Linked DNA regions of Roseimicrobium gellanilyticum. Each later gene encodes a partner of the first gene's protein in a complex. Links are inferred from orthologs where the notes say so. Each region holds a gene or a part of one and is shown in the gene's direction. Other genes may lie near its edges. The genes, in order: DES53_RS19570 and DES53_RS21685.

Region 1 (7,264 bases):
TTGCTCCTTGCTGGTTGGGTTCTGACAGCGCTCAGGAAGTGAGATGTGACGTCGCGAACGGCAGGAAGTTCCGTCTTCAATTAGATGTCCGCTCCAACTATTTCGTTTCTGGTTGCTGAAGAGCACCTTGAAGATGGTCTCTGGAATCCAAAAGATTCAGCTGAGGCGCCCGCGGGCCTGCAGATCAACTTGATTGGAAATAGAGCTCACTATCTGAAACTCGCTGAGTTTATCAAGAAGTTCGCGGAGCAGGATACTTCCAACGACTCAGAGTACCACGAACACTTCAATGGCATGATGAGTGTGGATGGTAGGACCCGACTCCATATCATCCTGAGAAAGGACGACGTGGGCGATGGCAGCTATTCCACTTCATTTCCCAAGTCTCGCAAGTGAGGCGAGGCAGCTCCGATCCGCGGCTTTCTGCGATTGTCTGGGCTCGCTCACACCGCCCCCACCTGCTTCAACCAGTCCTGAAGGTTGTAGTAATTCGTGATGCGGGCCACTTTCCCGTCGCGGATGTCGAAGAAGGCACCCACGCGCAGGTAGTAGGTCTGGCCCGTGGCTTCGGGAAGGCCTTCGTCTGTGCTGATGTACTTGCCATCGATGAAGAACTCGGCCGCGCCCCGGGAACCATCTTCCGAGCCGAAGACCTGCAGCTCGCACACCTGTTCCTTGTAGCTGCGATCCATGCGCTGGAGGAAGGTGCGGAAGTTCTCCTTGCCCACGTCGCATCCACCCTGGTTGATGTCATGCTTCACATCATCCGTGAGGAGTTCCAGGAAAGCTTCACGGTCCCCCGCATTGAAGGTCTCGTAGTAGCGGGTGATGAGGGCGAGGGCTTGTTCGCGAGTGGAAGGCATGGCGTGATGACTTGGGGTGTGGGGCGAACATTCCATGCAAACGGCTCGCATCCTGCGCAACCAGAAACACATGGCCTGAGAACACACGGGCATGTCTTTTCCGCTCCCTTGGACACCCCGCCATGCGGACGGAAAACTTGCACCGTCCTTTAGTCCCGCTATCCTGCCCGCCCATGCTCCGTCCGACCCCTGTCCTGTCCGCGCGTGTCTCCGGCCTTTTTCGCCTGCTGGTGCTTTCCGGCATGTGCTTGATCTCTGGCGCGCTTTTTGCTCAGACGAGCGTCATCGCAGTCGATGTCTACAACAAGAAGATTCACGTGGAGTCAGGTGGCAATGTGAAGCGTCCCGTCGGCGGACTTGCCAAGGTGGCCACGGCACTGGTGGCGCTGGATTGGTCAGACGTGACCAAGGTGCCGTTGAACACTCTTGCCACGGTGTCGCAGTCAGACCTGCAGATTGCTGGTTCGAACAGCCTCGGTCTTGCTCCCGGCGACCAGATTACTCTGCGCGATCTCATCTATGCCGCGATGATGTCCTCTGACAATGTCGCCGCCACCACGCTGGCCGCCTTCGTGGGGAATGACATCAATGCCCGCCGTGGTCGCGGTGGCGATCCCATTGCCACTTTCGTTGGGGAAATGAACAAGCTGGCAGCGCGTGAAGGCATGAAGAAGACCCGCTTCACCAATCCGCATGGGTTCGAGAACAGTCGCAGCACGCCCTTCTCCACAGCGGCAGACATGGCCCGCCTGAGCATGTACGCCATCTCCCGCGCGCCCTTCCGCTTCTACACGAACCAGCGCTCGCGGAACATCACTGTCCTCCGTGGCGGCGCTCCTCTGACGGTTCCCCTTCAGAACACCAACGCGCTGCTGCGCCGTGGCAACATCGATGGCATCAAGACCGGCAACACACCGATGTCCGGAGGTTGTGTCATCGTCACCGAAGAGCGTCCCGGTACGGTGAACAAGGATCCCGCCTCAGGTGCGAGCGTGGTGTACCGCCATCGTATGGTGGCCATCGTTCTGGGCTCCGCAGATCCCTTCACAGAAGGTCTTGCCGTACTCCAGCAGGGTTGGGGCGGCTATGACCAGTGGCTCCAGGCCGGTCGACCGGTGCAGGATGCCAAGGAACTGCTGGGCACCTTCTGATTCTTTTTCCTCAATACTCCCACCTCAAAACTCCCAAGACTCAGACACCCAATACCCATGCGCATCGGCATTCTCAACAGCGGCGGCGATTGTCCAGGACTCAATGCAGTGATTCACGGTGTGGTGGGAGCAGCCACGGAACTTGGCTGGGAGGTAATTGGCTTCCGCGATGGCTTTGAAGGCCTCCTCCCCAATGGGCCTGGCCATGTGAAACTCGACCCCGAGCGCACCATCGGCATTCTGAAACTGGGCGGCACCATCCTGGGCACCACGAACAAGGGCAACTTTGCCGTGAAGATCGGCGTGGACAATGTGGCCCAAGTCGCCGCAGACATCATGGAGCAGGCCAAGGCCACCATCAAATACCTCGGTATTGAAGCTCTGATCGTGGTGGGGGGCGACGGCTCACTGACCACCGGTCTCCAGCTCTGCCAGGAAGGTGTGCCTGTCGTGGGCGTGCCCAAGACGATCGACAATGACCTTCAGGCAACGGCGATGACCTTCGGTTTCGACTCCGCAGTCGCCGCGGTGGTCGACGCCCTGGACCGCCTGCACACGACGGCGGACAGCCACCAGCGCGTGATGGTGGTGGAAGTGATGGGCCGCCACGCCGGCTGGATTGCCCTGTACGGTGGCATCGGTGGCGGTGCGGACATCGTGCTCCTGCCGGAAATCAAGTTCACCATGGAGAATGTGGCTGCCCACGTGAAGCGTCTCTACGCTGCCGGACACCGTTCCGTCCTCATCGTGGTGGCAGAAGGGGCCGAGATGGAAGGCGGCGGTCTCATGACCCGCGAGCAGATGGATGCCGAGAAGCGCCAGGTGAAGCTGGGCGGCATCGGCGAATACGTGGCCAAGAGCGTGGAAAAGATGACCGGGCACGAGACTCGTGACGTGCGTCTGGGCCACCTCCAGCGCGGGGGCTCTCCCACGCCTCTGGACCGTATCCTGGGCACCCGTTTCGGGGTGAAGGCGGTGCACCTCATCAAGGAGCAAAAGTATGGCCGCATGGTCAGCTACCAGAGCTACCACGTGGGTGATGTGCCCATCGAGGAGGCTGTGAACAAGCTGCGCCTCGTGCAGCCGACCAGCGAAGTCGTCCAGGCCGCCCGCGCTGTTGGCATCAGCTTTGGCGACCGCTGAGGCTAACAGCGGAGTAGATGGTTTATGGTCGATGGTTGATAGCCTGACTCTGAAGCAGTTCTGGGTGGTGGGAAGCCCCGCCCGGTAGAGGGCTCACTCTCTCGTTCGAGGGAGGCTCATTCTCAGGCCATCAGCTATCAACTCTCGACCATCAACCCTGTGTTGAGGCTGGACAGAGTCGCAAAAGCTGTCCTTGCACAGCATCGAATCCATTGGCTTCCAGGCCGGAATGCGCTAGCGTCTCGGCCACCATGGATAGAATACTGGAACTCCTTCGAGAAAACTCACGCCTCACCAACAAGGAAATCGCCAACCGTCTCGGCCTCGCCGAGGCCGATGTCGCCTTCCGCGTGGCCGAGTTGGAGAAGGCCGGTACCATTCTGGGATACCATGCGGTCATTGATCAGGAGAAGATCGGCAAGCGTGGCGTCACGGCGTTCATCGAAGTGAAGGTCACGCCCGAGAGCGGTGGCGGCTTTGATCGTTTTGCGCGGCGCGTCTCCCAGTATGAACAGGTGAGGGGCTGCTACCTCATGAGCGGTGGCTATGACCTCATTGTGGTCGTGGAAGGAGCGGATCTCTATGATGTGGCTCGTTTCGTGGCGGAAAAACTCAGCACCCTGGATGTCGTTCTTTCGACGGCGACACATTTCCAGCTCCGCACCTACAAGCATGACGGCTTCCTGCTGAATACGCCGTCCACGGAAGGTCCCCTGCCAGTTTCGCCATGAGCCTGCCCCGCCAAATGGACCTTTCCAATAAACTGTCCCGGCAGCTCAGCGGCATTCCCCGCAGCGGCATCCGCGATTTCTTCGAGCTCGTCATTGGTCGCAGTGACGTCATTTCCCTGGGTGTAGGCGAGCCTGACAAGCCCACACCCTGGCCCATCCGTGAGGCCGCGATTCGTTCCCTTGAAAAAGGTCAGACCAGCTACACGAGCAATCTCGGTCTGGAGTCCCTGCGCGTGGCCATCAGCGAGTACGTCGCCGGCCAGTTCCGCGTGACCTACGATCCGAAGACGGAAATCCTCGTGACCGTGGGTGTGAGTGAGGCGCTGGACCTTGCCTTCCGTGCGGTGCTGGATCCCGGTGATGAAGTCATCTATCACCAGCCGTGTTATGTGTCCTATGGGCCGAGCATCACCATGGCGTATGGTGTGCCCGTGCCGGTGAATACCCGCTTGGAGGATAACTTCGCCCTGCGCGCAGAGGACGTGGAAAAAGCCATCACGCCGAAGACCAAGGTCATTGCGCTGAACTTCCCCACGAATCCCACGGGCGCGATCGAGCCTCCGGAGGAACTGGAGAAGATCGCCCAGCTCTGCGTGAAGCATGACCTGCTCTGCTTCACCGATGAGATCTACAGCGAACTGCTGTATGACGGTGGCCAGCACAAGAGCATCGTGGAATTCCCCGGCATGCGTGAGCGCACCGTGCTGCTGCATGGCTTCTCCAAAGCTTTTGCCATGACGGGATGGCGTCTCGGGTACGCGTGTGCGCCTGCGGTGCTGCGTGAGGCGATGATGAAGATTCACCAGTACTGCATGCTCTGCGCTCCCATCATGAGCCAGGTGGCGGCGCTGGAAGCGCTGCATCAGGGTACGACGGTGATTGAGCCCATGCGCCAGAGCTATGAGGAGCGCCGCAACTTTGTGGTGCGCCGCCTCAATGAAATGGGCCTGAGTTGCTTCAATCCCGGTGGTGCGTTCTACGTGTTCCCGGATGTGAGCTCCACGGGACTTTCCGGCCGTGACTTCGCGCTGAAGCTTCTCGAAGAGAAAAGCGTGGCGGTGGTCCCTGGCAATGCCTTTGGTCCCACGGGTGAGAAGTGCGTGCGTTGCTGTTATGCCACGGCGCCGGATCTTCTCGTGAAGGCCATGGACGGCATGGAGGAGTTTGTGAAGTCACGAAAGGTGGCTTGATTCCGACGGCGTGCCGCGTAGCCACTTCGCAGTCCGCTGCCCGGCATGCCTCAAGTTTCTCTCCCAGCTATCAAGTCCCCGGCGGTGGCACATGTGCTGCCGCTGGCGCTTTTCATGCTGCTGAATGCGGTACCCTCAGCAGTGGGGGTGGAGAATCCTGACCTGCCATGGTGGAAGCACTCGCCCGAGCAGTGGGTCTATCCCGCGCAGACGGTGATTATTGCCGTGGTGCTGGCGCTCGGCTGGCGGCACTACCAGTTTCAGCCGTTTCGTGGCTTTGGTTTGGCTGCAGTGTTGGGTATTGTTGGGATTTGTCTGTGGTGCCTGCCGGCGCTCCTGTGGCAGAAGCTCACTGCGGCAGGACATGCGATTCCCGAGTGGGCCGAGTGGTTCGGCTTTGCGGAGCGGAAGGATGGTTTTGATCCCAGCTTTTTCCAGAGCGAATCCTTTTGGTATCCCGCAGCCCTCGTGATGCGTTTCCTCCGGCTCGTGCTCATCGTGCCGTTGGTGGAGGAGATTTTCTGGCGTGGCTTTCTCATGCGCTACCTCATCGCAGATGGGGATGACTTCCGGAAAGTTCCCTTCGGCAAACACACATGGTTCTCCTTTGCCGTGGTCACCACTGGAGTGGTGCTCGCCCACCATCCCGTGGATTATCTCGGGGCGCTCATCTGGGGCAGCCTTGTGTATTTCGTGGCCGTGAGGACGAAGAGTCTCGCGGCGTGCGTGCTCATGCATGCCGTGGCGAATCTGCTTTTGGGCATCTATGTGGTGAGCACGAAGCAGTGGGGTTTCTGGTAAGTGTTTTGCCTGTTACGGACAAGAGGGTTCGTCTTGGTGCAGAGGATGAATGAATCGTGTATGGCTGGGTTTGTGAATTGAGGTGTAATTGTCGAGAGCTATCGATTGTCACCGCCTGCCTCTCATGCCTGAGAACACGCCCCTGTCTCCACTGCCCGAAAGGGAACCCATTCAGCAATCTCCGAGAATGGGATGTAGCATTGGTATTTTTGGCTGGGCGTTCATCGGGTTGCTGTGCTTGGCCGTGCCTGTGGCATCACTCTTCCTGCTCAATAAGTTCCGGACACAGAAGTACAAGGAGTTCCACGAGGGAGCGGCGCGGCAGACGATCCAGGTCAATCTCATGATGATAAGCGCCGCGCTCAACGCCTATCGCACTGCCGCTGCAACCTATCCGACTACGGCCCAGGGGCTGGAGGCTCTCATGGAAAGGCCCACCGAGCCGCCTCTCCCCAGCCAGTGGTTTTCCGTTCTGCGGGAACTTCCCAAGGACCCGTGGAAGCAACCCTACAAGTATCGGAACCCCGCGACCAAATCGAAGAATGGGTACGACCTGTACTCGGTGGGGAGTGATGGGGTCGACGGCACGGCGGATGACGTGGGGAATTGGCAGTAGCTCCTTTTTGAGGAGAGCGGAGTCGACTCCGCATCACGCCTCGCAAGCAGGGGTGGTCGCATAATTTGAACGAACGGCTGAATTCTTATTGCAATTGCGTCTCAGGTGCTTTAGAAGCAGCTCATGACGGCAGCCTCCATTCGCCCTGAGACTCTCCACGGAGACCTGCGTGCGGACGGTTTTCGTATCCGCATCTGGCGCTTTCATGCGGGAAGGGACACGAGGCTTGAGTTTGGCATTTCCTCAGAGTCCACGGTCATGGCCTTGAGCTTCACGGGTCGACTGGTGTTTGCGAGCCAGGATGGCCAGGTGAGGATTGCTTCGGAGCAGCTTGTGGTGGCCTCCAAGGTGCGCCCTGAATCGCAATGGATTGCTTTGGAGGGAGGGCGGCATCGGGGCCTGATGGTCGAGCTGGCTCCCCACCTGATGGCGCAGCTCGGTGGCGTGGAGCGCGGGGTACGGCCGTCGCACGAAGTCGTACAGAGCGTCACCGTCAATCGTATCGGTCAGGGGGATGTGTCCCGTGTGCCCACCGTGGTGCTCAGCTTGGCACAGCAGCTCAGCACCCCTCCTGCCCACACGGCATGCCTTCCCATCTGGTTTCAGGCCAAGGTGATGGAACTCGCCTCTCTGACTCTCTTTGCCCCAGCCATCCAACCGATGAACACCTCAAACGAACCTGCCGGAAGGGAGAGCCTTGAGCGCGCTCTCTTCCTCCTCGAACGGGATCTGGAAAATCCTCCCACGCTGGAAATGCTGGCTCAGGAGG
Region 2 (7,427 bases), on another replicon or contig:
GTCTTGAGATTCTTCCACATGCGGACGCTGGAGCTGCCGGTGAACACGATGCCGCCGCGCGGGGGTGGTGTGCTGGATTTTTCCTCGTCGTCGAACTTGGCGATGTCCTTGGCGAACTTCGCCGAGTCCGGGCGCTTGGTGCCGGTGGGGGTGGTGCCGGTGGGGGTGGTGGCGGTGGGGGTGGTGGCGGTCGCCGCTTCTGCGGCGGGTGTTTTCGCAGAGGGCTTGGGAGTTTCCGCGAGCAGGGAGCTGGCGAAAAGCGGCAGCAGCAGGACGGGAAGGAAGCGAGCGTGCCAGAGGCTGGAGAGGTGCATGGGCTGGGATGCTAATGGGATGGGTGGATGGTGGCAATGGCAATGAAATGGAGAGATGCAGCGATGAGGTGGAACGAGGGGAGGAACCACTAATGGACACTAATTTTCGCTAATGTTTGGGTGAGGGAGAGGCATCCGAGTGCTGGGAGTTGCTGCACGAAGTGCCACACCGCCTCCGCCCGCGAAAATTAGGAGGCCGACGCAGCAGCCCCCTACCGGTCAAAAGGCAGGCGGCGGCGTAGACCGGAAGTGTACGATTCTCCTCGCTCTATTTATTTAGACCCTTCGGACGCTGTCCGGTCTGGAGACCTGACTTCCTTGTGTGTCAGGACTAGGGAGAGGGAAACCGTACCCGCATGAAACAGGGACCACAGGGTCTGTTTTCATCTGGCAGGTAGAAGGCACGCTTTGCGCCGCGGAGTGCGTGCGGCAAGCGCTCGAGAGACACGCTTTTTCACCGGAGAGGATGAGCATCGTGGTAACCGTTATTGGTCAGACCGGAGGTCTAGAGCGGTTCAATTTACAGTGTAGCCATTTTCGTATTGGGGCGCGCCACCCCAACCGCGACCAGCGGTCGCAGCCACAGCTGCGGCCTGAACCATCCGCCACGGCAGTAAGTCTTGGTACCACTGTGGCTGCGACCGCTGGTCGCGGTGCGGCAAGCCACCCCTGATCCAAGGCCACGACTTTGTTTAAACCGCCCTAACATCCGCTGTCAGGCGAGGACGCCTAACCTCCTTCTTATCTTGTCGTCCCTCGGTGCTGTTCTCTCTCTTATGAGGTGCCCTTCCCCAGCGAATGCACTTTATTGGTGTCTCGTTGGTGTTCATTAGCGGTTCACCCTCAACCTACTCGCCTGCCACGCGCCACCCACCGGGCCGTTCCTCCCCTGCCCTCTCAAAATCCCTTCGCAGGGCTGAATTTCTTCTTGCAAATACTACATTCCGTGGCTTTTTCCCGGCTCCACAAAACGGAAAACCTGACCGCCAGGTTGGCGGAATTCAAACCATCTAATGAGCCAAGCCGCAACCACAGATACGAAGCCCTTCCAGATCCATGAGAAGGACACCGGAAGTGCAGACGTGCAGATCGTGCGCCTGACTGACCGCATCAACCATCTCACCGAGCACCTCGGCACGCACTCCAAGGATCATGCGTCCCGTCGTGGCCTCCTCATGATGGTCGCGCGCCGCCGCAAATTGCTCGACTACCTCAAGCGTACCGAGGAGCCGCGCTACAATTCCATCCTCAAGGCGCTCAAGCTGCGCCGCTAAACTTTGCCGAAAGGCGGGACTGTCACCGGTTCCGCCTTTTTTGCTTTGTGAGGATCGATGTCCGGCGGGCAGTTCACTGCCCAGGCAGCATTGCATTTCCGCCTGCTGCCCCCTCGCCCGGACGCCCGTATTGACTTGATCTCAAGACAACGCGGTCCCCTCGGTGCAGGCCATTCATGCCTGCCCGTACCCCCACGCCCCCGGCACACGGCCCTCGTCCCGCCAAAAACCCCAGTTCATCCGACCCGCTCAGGCACGTACACGCGTGAGCACCCATGGACCGCCGGAGGCATCACCCGAGCAAGACAGACAACACAGAACAAAAGAAAGTATCTTTTATGGCAATCCATAACATCACCGCAAGCCTTCCCGGCGGCGACATCTTTATCGAAACCGGCAAGCTGGCCAAGCTCGCTGACGGCGCCGTGACCGTGCGCCTGGGAGACACCATCGTCATCGTCACCGCCGTGTCCGCCACGAAGGTGAAGGAAGGCCAGGACTTCTTCCCCCTCTCCGTCGAGTACAAGGAAAAGGCCGCTGCAGCCGGCAAGTTCCCTGGTGGCTACTTCAAGCGTGAAGGCCGCCCCACCGAGAAGGAAATCCTCACCTGCCGCATGACGGACCGCCCGCTGCGCCCGCTCTTCCCGAAGGGTTATTACTTCGACACCCAGGTCGTCGCCCTTCTGCTGAGCGCGGATGGTGAAAACGACTCCGACATCCTCGCGATCAATGGCGCCTCCGCCGCGCTGTGCGTGTCTGACATTCCCTTCGCCGGCCCTGTGGGCGCCGTGCGTGTGGGCCGCGTGAATGGCCAGTTCGTGGTGAACCCCACGCACGCCCTCCGCGCCAAGAGCGACCTCGACCTCGTGTACGTGGGCAACAAGACCGACGTCATCATGATTGAAGGCGCCGCCCAGGAGCTTCCTGAGGCCGACTTCATCGCTGCCCTCGCCTTCGCGCAGGAGCAGGTGCAGGTGCTCGTGGCCGCACAGGAGCAGCTCGCTACCCTTGCCGGAAAAGAGAAGCGCCAGGTGAACCTCATGCTGGTGAAGGATGAACTCCTCGAAGTGGCTTACGAAGTGGCAGGCAGCCGCATCGAAGGCGCGCTCTACCGCCCCAGCAAAATCGAACGCAGCAAAGCCGTGGGCGCCCTGCGTGACGAAGTGGAAGCCGCCATCAAGGCAAAGTATCCCGAAGCCGGTGCTTTCGAAATCAGCCAGGCCTTCGACTACCTGCAGAAGAAAGCCTTCCGCATCTCCATCCTGGACAAGCAGTCCCGCTGCGACGGTCGCGCGATCGACCAGCTCCGCAACATCAGCGGCGAAGTGGGTCTCATCCCCCGCTCGCACGGCTCGGCCCTCTTCGCCCGTGGTGAGACACAGGCGCTGGCTCTGGCCACGCTCGCTCCCCTCGACGAAGCCCAGGAACTCGACACCTACGCCGGTGGCGAAGACACGAAGCGCTTCATCCTGCACTACAACTTCCCTCCCTTCAGCGTGGGTGAGACCGGTCGCTTCGGTGGCCAGAACCGTCGTGAAATCGGTCACGGCGCTCTCGCTGAGCGCTCCGTGGAGCCCGTGGTGCCCGCTCCGGAAGACTTCCCCTACGCCGTGCGCGTGTCCAGCGAAGTGATGGAATCGAACGGTTCCACCTCCATGGCCTCCGTGTGCTCCGGCGTCATGGCCCTGCTCGACGCCGGTGTGCCGCTCAAGCGCCCCGTCGCTGGCATCAGCGTGGGTCTCGTGAGCGAGTTCGACGCGAATGACACGATGACCCGCTACCTCACGATGCTGGACATCCTGGGCAGCGAAGACCACTTCGGCGACATGGACTTCAAGCTTTGCGGCACCGAACTCGGCGTCACCGGCTTCCAGCTTGACCTGAAGCTTCCGGGCATCCCGCTCAGCATCCTGAATGAAGCCATCGGCAAGGCGAAGGTCGGCCGTACGGACATTCTCGCCATCATGAACCAGGCGATCAGCGAAGTGAAGCCGCTCAGCAGCTTTGCTCCCCGCATCGAGAAGACGAAGATCAACCCCGACAAGATCGGTGAGCTCATCGGACCTGGCGGCAAGAACATCAAGGCCATCCAGGCCGAGTCGGGTGCGGACATCAGCATCAGCGACGACGGCACGGTGCTCATCTACGCCTCCTCCAAGGAAGCCCTCGAGCGCGCGCTGGAACTCGTCAACAACACCGTGGGCGAAGTCGAAGTGGGCCGTGTGTACACAGGCCGCATCGTCAGCACCACGAACTTCGGCGCCTTCATGTCGCTCGGCGGCAAGAAGGATGGCCTCATCCACATCTCCGAACTCGCCGACTACCGCGTGGAGCGCGTGGAAGACGTGGTGCGCACCGGTGACACCGTCACCGCGAAGTGCATCGGCGTGGATGACAAGGGCCGCGTGAAGATGAGCCGCAAGGCCGTGCTGAAGGAAAAGGACGCCGCGGCGAAGGCTGAGGCGGGCGCTGCCTAAGCGGGACGAACGTACATTCTGTTCCTAGATTCAAAAGAAGCAGGCAGCGATGCCTGCTTCTTTTGTTTCACGCCAGGACAAGGAGGTTAGGCGTCCCGCCTGACAGTGGGCGTTAGACCTCCGGTCTGACGGAAGTAAAAAGCAAGCGGCACAAAGCACCAGGAGCCATCTCCGAAACATCCCTCCGGAGCACGAAAGCTCCACGAAGTGCGCAGCATCACGTGTAGATCGACTTACTGCGGGACAGATGTCTCTGGTCAGACCGGAGGTCTAACGCCCACTGTCAGGCGAGGACGCCTAACCTCCTGCTGAAAATTCCACCAAAGCTCTGCTTCCACGTTCCCGCACCCTTGCTAAGGTCACCCTTCCGTTGCTGCTCACGCCTCGCTTCCTGCTTCCGCACCTCCTTGATGAAGTCCCTCCTCTCCATTGCCGCCATCACCCTGCTCTGGGCGCTCCTGTATCTCACGGGGCTCGGGCGGCGGGAGATTCGCGGGGAGGAGTGGCGGCGCACGCTGCCGGGGCGCACGATGCTGAACACAGGGAACTGGGTGGTGCCCTACTCCGGAGGTGAGCCCTTTGTGCGGAAGCCGCCGCTCATCAACTGGGTGAGTGCCGCGAGCTTCAAGCTCACGGGAGTGCAGAACGAATGGTCCGCGCGGCTTCCCAGCGTGCTCACCATGCTGGGCGCGTCCTTGCTCATGTATGGCTTTGGCCGCAGAGCCATCGGCGAGCGCGCTGCGTTGCTGGGAGTGGTGTGTTTTCTCACCAGCATTGGCTGCATTGAGAAAGGGCGGCTTGCGGAGATTGAGGTGTATTACATCGCCTTCACGGGTGCGGCCTTTGCCGCGTGGCTCGCAGGCTTTCTGGGCAAGGCAAACCGCTGGCTCACGTGGCTGGTCGCCGGGGTGCTGCTGGGACTCGCGCTGCTGGCGAAGGGGCCGGCGCATTTCCTCTTCTTCTACCTGCTGCTGGCTGGCGTGTGCTGGCAGACGAAGCGCTGGCGCGAACTCTTTTCCCTGCCGCATCTGCTCGGAATTCTGGTGTGCCTGGGCATCGCACTCGTGTGGGCCATCCCCTTCATGCAGGAGTATGACAAGCTGCTGCAGGTGCTGCACCAGCGCGCCGTGGCAGACGCACAGCTCAAGGGCCTGCCGGCGCCGGAGATTCCACGCAATGCGATGGACGCCTGGAGTCATGAAGTGACGAGCCGTGTCACCGGTGAAGAGAAGAGCTCCGTGAGTGACTGGATCGTGCGCGGGCCACGGGCGCTGGTGATGTTCCTCCCATGGATTCTCTTCCTGCCGCTCGCGTTTAGAAAGCGCACCGTCACTGGCGCACGTGAGACGGAGGACTGCACCCAGGTCTTCCGCGGCATCTTGTATGGAGCCATGACGGGTTTTGCGTTCATGGTGCTGCTGCCCAGCTCCAGCCCGCGCTATGTGGCGCCACTGCTCGGTCCCGTGGCCATGCTCTTGGGCTGGCTGCTCTCCGCGGGCTTCGCCGAAGGGCAACGCCGCGCCTTTGCCATCTGGAAACATGTGATGCTCGCCGTCGCGGTGGTCTCACTGCTGGGTCTCGCGGGATTGGTGCTTTTCGCCAAGGTGGATCTCTCACTGCCCGTGGGTGAGTCCGTGCTCTGGATCGTGGGCTTTGCGCTCAGCACCATCGCCTGTGTGTGGCTGCTGCGGCACCGCGAGTCTCTGGCAGAGAAGTTTGCCGTGTGGTCCTGCATTGGCCTCACGGCGGCGATAGGCTTCTACGGGGCGCTCACCGGGGTGTACGTGCACACGGATCACATCATCAAGCCCGTGGCGGATGCCATCAACAAGGCCATGGAACCGAAGGATGGCCCGCTGATGCTGCTGCACCTTGCGCAGATCCCCTACCCCTTCTACCTGCCGGAGGATACGTTCGAGATCTACGACATCAACACCATCCCGGACAGTGGCATCAAGTGGATGCTGACCACACCACAGATCTACAAGGACTGGTGGCTCTACTTTGAGCGCCGCTATGGCAAGGGCGAGATTCGCGGGCAGTTCACGGGCGAATGGGGTGAAGCTCGCAGCGAGAAGGAATTTGTGCTGATTCGATTCTCCGGGAAGTGAGAGAACGGCTCGCTGCATTCGTCGGTGGCAACTGGCCGTGAAGGTCGATACCTCTCGCGAAGTACATCGGCGATCTGGCCTGTCTTATTATGGGAATTCAGATGCCATCATGGTGATGTAACTCGGCTGACTGGACGAGGTGCGAAGGCTGGTATTGGCGGGGAGCCTCGTACCGAGGCGTGTTCTTGATTCTCACCCAGTCTCTGCTATCATAACTCGTCTGCCCGCTGATTGCATTGTGCAAGAGAGCTGGATACCATTCCCCTGATTTTTTCATAACGACAATCCATGGACCTGACAGGCGGCCAATGGCTAGACGGTGTGGAGCAGCAATTGGCACACCTCCGCAGGGAGAGCAACCGTACTGCGGCACAGTCTGTGGCGGCGCGGGAAGAGGCGGCTGATGCAAAGCTGCAGATATGGCTGCAGAAACTCACCGAACTACAGGGGCTGGCCAGTCGCGATGTGGCACTCACGTGGGCTCTTGAGGCAGCGACTTCCGTACTTTCAGCGGATTTTGCCAACGTCCAGCGGCTCCACCCCACAGGGCAGGGCTTGATACTGGAGGCGCAGCGAGGGTTCGGACGGTCGTTTCTGAACTTTTTCGAGTTCACCAATGACCGTCACTCCGCCTGCGGTCTGGCAATGCAGGAGCATCGACCGGTGATCGTGGAAGATGTGAATACCAGTCCCATCTTTGCAGATACCCAGAGCCTGGACGAACTGCAGAAGGCCAGCGTCCGCGCCGTGCGATCCATGCCGCTGGTGGATGGCACGGGCCAAATGCTCGGGATGATTTCCGTGCACTACTGCCGCCCCCGTGCGCACGTGGTATCGGAACTCAAACGACTGCAGCTTCTCGCCGCTGCCGTGGCGCGGCTGCTGAAGTGAGACAAGAGACGAGAGACGAGGATGGATGGAACCAGGCAGCGCGGATGATCCATTTCGTGGCCGCGAGGTTCAGTACAGCAAGCTGCCGCTGTTTGCAGAAGGGCGTATGTCACCCTGCCGGAGAAGGCTTCCACTCCCAGCGGACGGACTTCCATAGTCGGTACTGAGCAGGCTTTTGAATCCGGGGCTCGTGCCCGTGCTTTGCCGATTGTTGGATCGTGCTGAGGCACTTTCATGGGATGAATGATACGAACTGCCCGCACCTATCAGGCCTCCTCTGTAGGTAGAGTCCCCACTGTCGCATTGGACGCCACTCGTGCCATGCCACGAATTGAACGTCGTGAAACTGGAGTTCGACGA

The links.
Region 2: DES53_RS19570 (region 1) and DES53_RS21685 share a complex: the UniProt entries of both Bacillus subtilis proteins name them as parts of the possible RNA degradosome complex. The link is inferred for Roseimicrobium gellanilyticum from one-to-one orthologs.

Annotation. Positions count from the first base shown.
Region 1 is NZ_QNRR01000007.1:229,072-236,335, forward strand. Bases 1,326-4,114 are described here. They hold DES53_RS19570 (6-phosphofructokinase), read left to right. Parts: upstream 1,326-2,071; coding sequence 2,072-3,157; downstream 3,158-4,114. Other genes in these bases: DES53_RS19565 (D-alanyl-D-alanine carboxypeptidase family protein), read left to right, coding at 1,326-2,014; DES53_RS19575 (Lrp/AsnC family transcriptional regulator), read left to right, coding at 3,409-3,888; DES53_RS19580 (aminotransferase class I/II-fold pyridoxal phosphate-dependent enzyme), read left to right, coding at 3,885-4,114. In the rest of the region: DES53_RS19550 (DUF423 domain-containing protein), read left to right, coding at 1-42; DES53_RS19555 (hypothetical protein), read left to right, coding at 85-396; DES53_RS19560 (ketosteroid isomerase-related protein), read right to left, coding at 444-863; more of DES53_RS19565, read left to right, coding at 1,037-1,325; more of DES53_RS19580, read left to right, coding at 4,115-5,078; DES53_RS19585 (CAAX prenyl protease-related protein), read left to right, coding at 5,124-5,879; type II secretion system major pseudopilin GspG, read left to right, coding at 6,067-6,495; DES53_RS19595 (helix-turn-helix transcriptional regulator), read left to right, coding at 6,619-7,264. UniProt on the Bacillus subtilis protein: Catalyzes the phosphorylation of D-fructose 6-phosphate to fructose 1,6-bisphosphate by ATP, the first committing step of glycolysis.
Region 2 is NZ_QNRR01000008.1:323,843-331,269, reverse strand. Bases 1,544-4,495 are described here. They hold DES53_RS21685 (polyribonucleotide nucleotidyltransferase), read left to right. Parts: upstream 1,544-1,926; coding sequence 1,927-4,065; downstream 4,066-4,495. Other genes in these bases: DES53_RS21680 (ArnT family glycosyltransferase), read left to right, coding at 4,476-4,495; rpsO (30S ribosomal protein S15), read left to right, coding at 1,544-1,588. In the rest of the region: DES53_RS21695 (GDSL-type esterase/lipase family protein), read right to left, coding at 1-314; more of rpsO, read left to right, coding at 1,328-1,543; more of DES53_RS21680, read left to right, coding at 4,496-6,176; DES53_RS21675 (GAF domain-containing protein), read left to right, coding at 6,465-7,067. UniProt on the Bacillus subtilis protein: Involved in mRNA degradation. Catalyzes the phosphorolysis of single-stranded polyribonucleotides processively in the 3'- to 5'-direction. Necessary for competence development in Bacillus subtilis.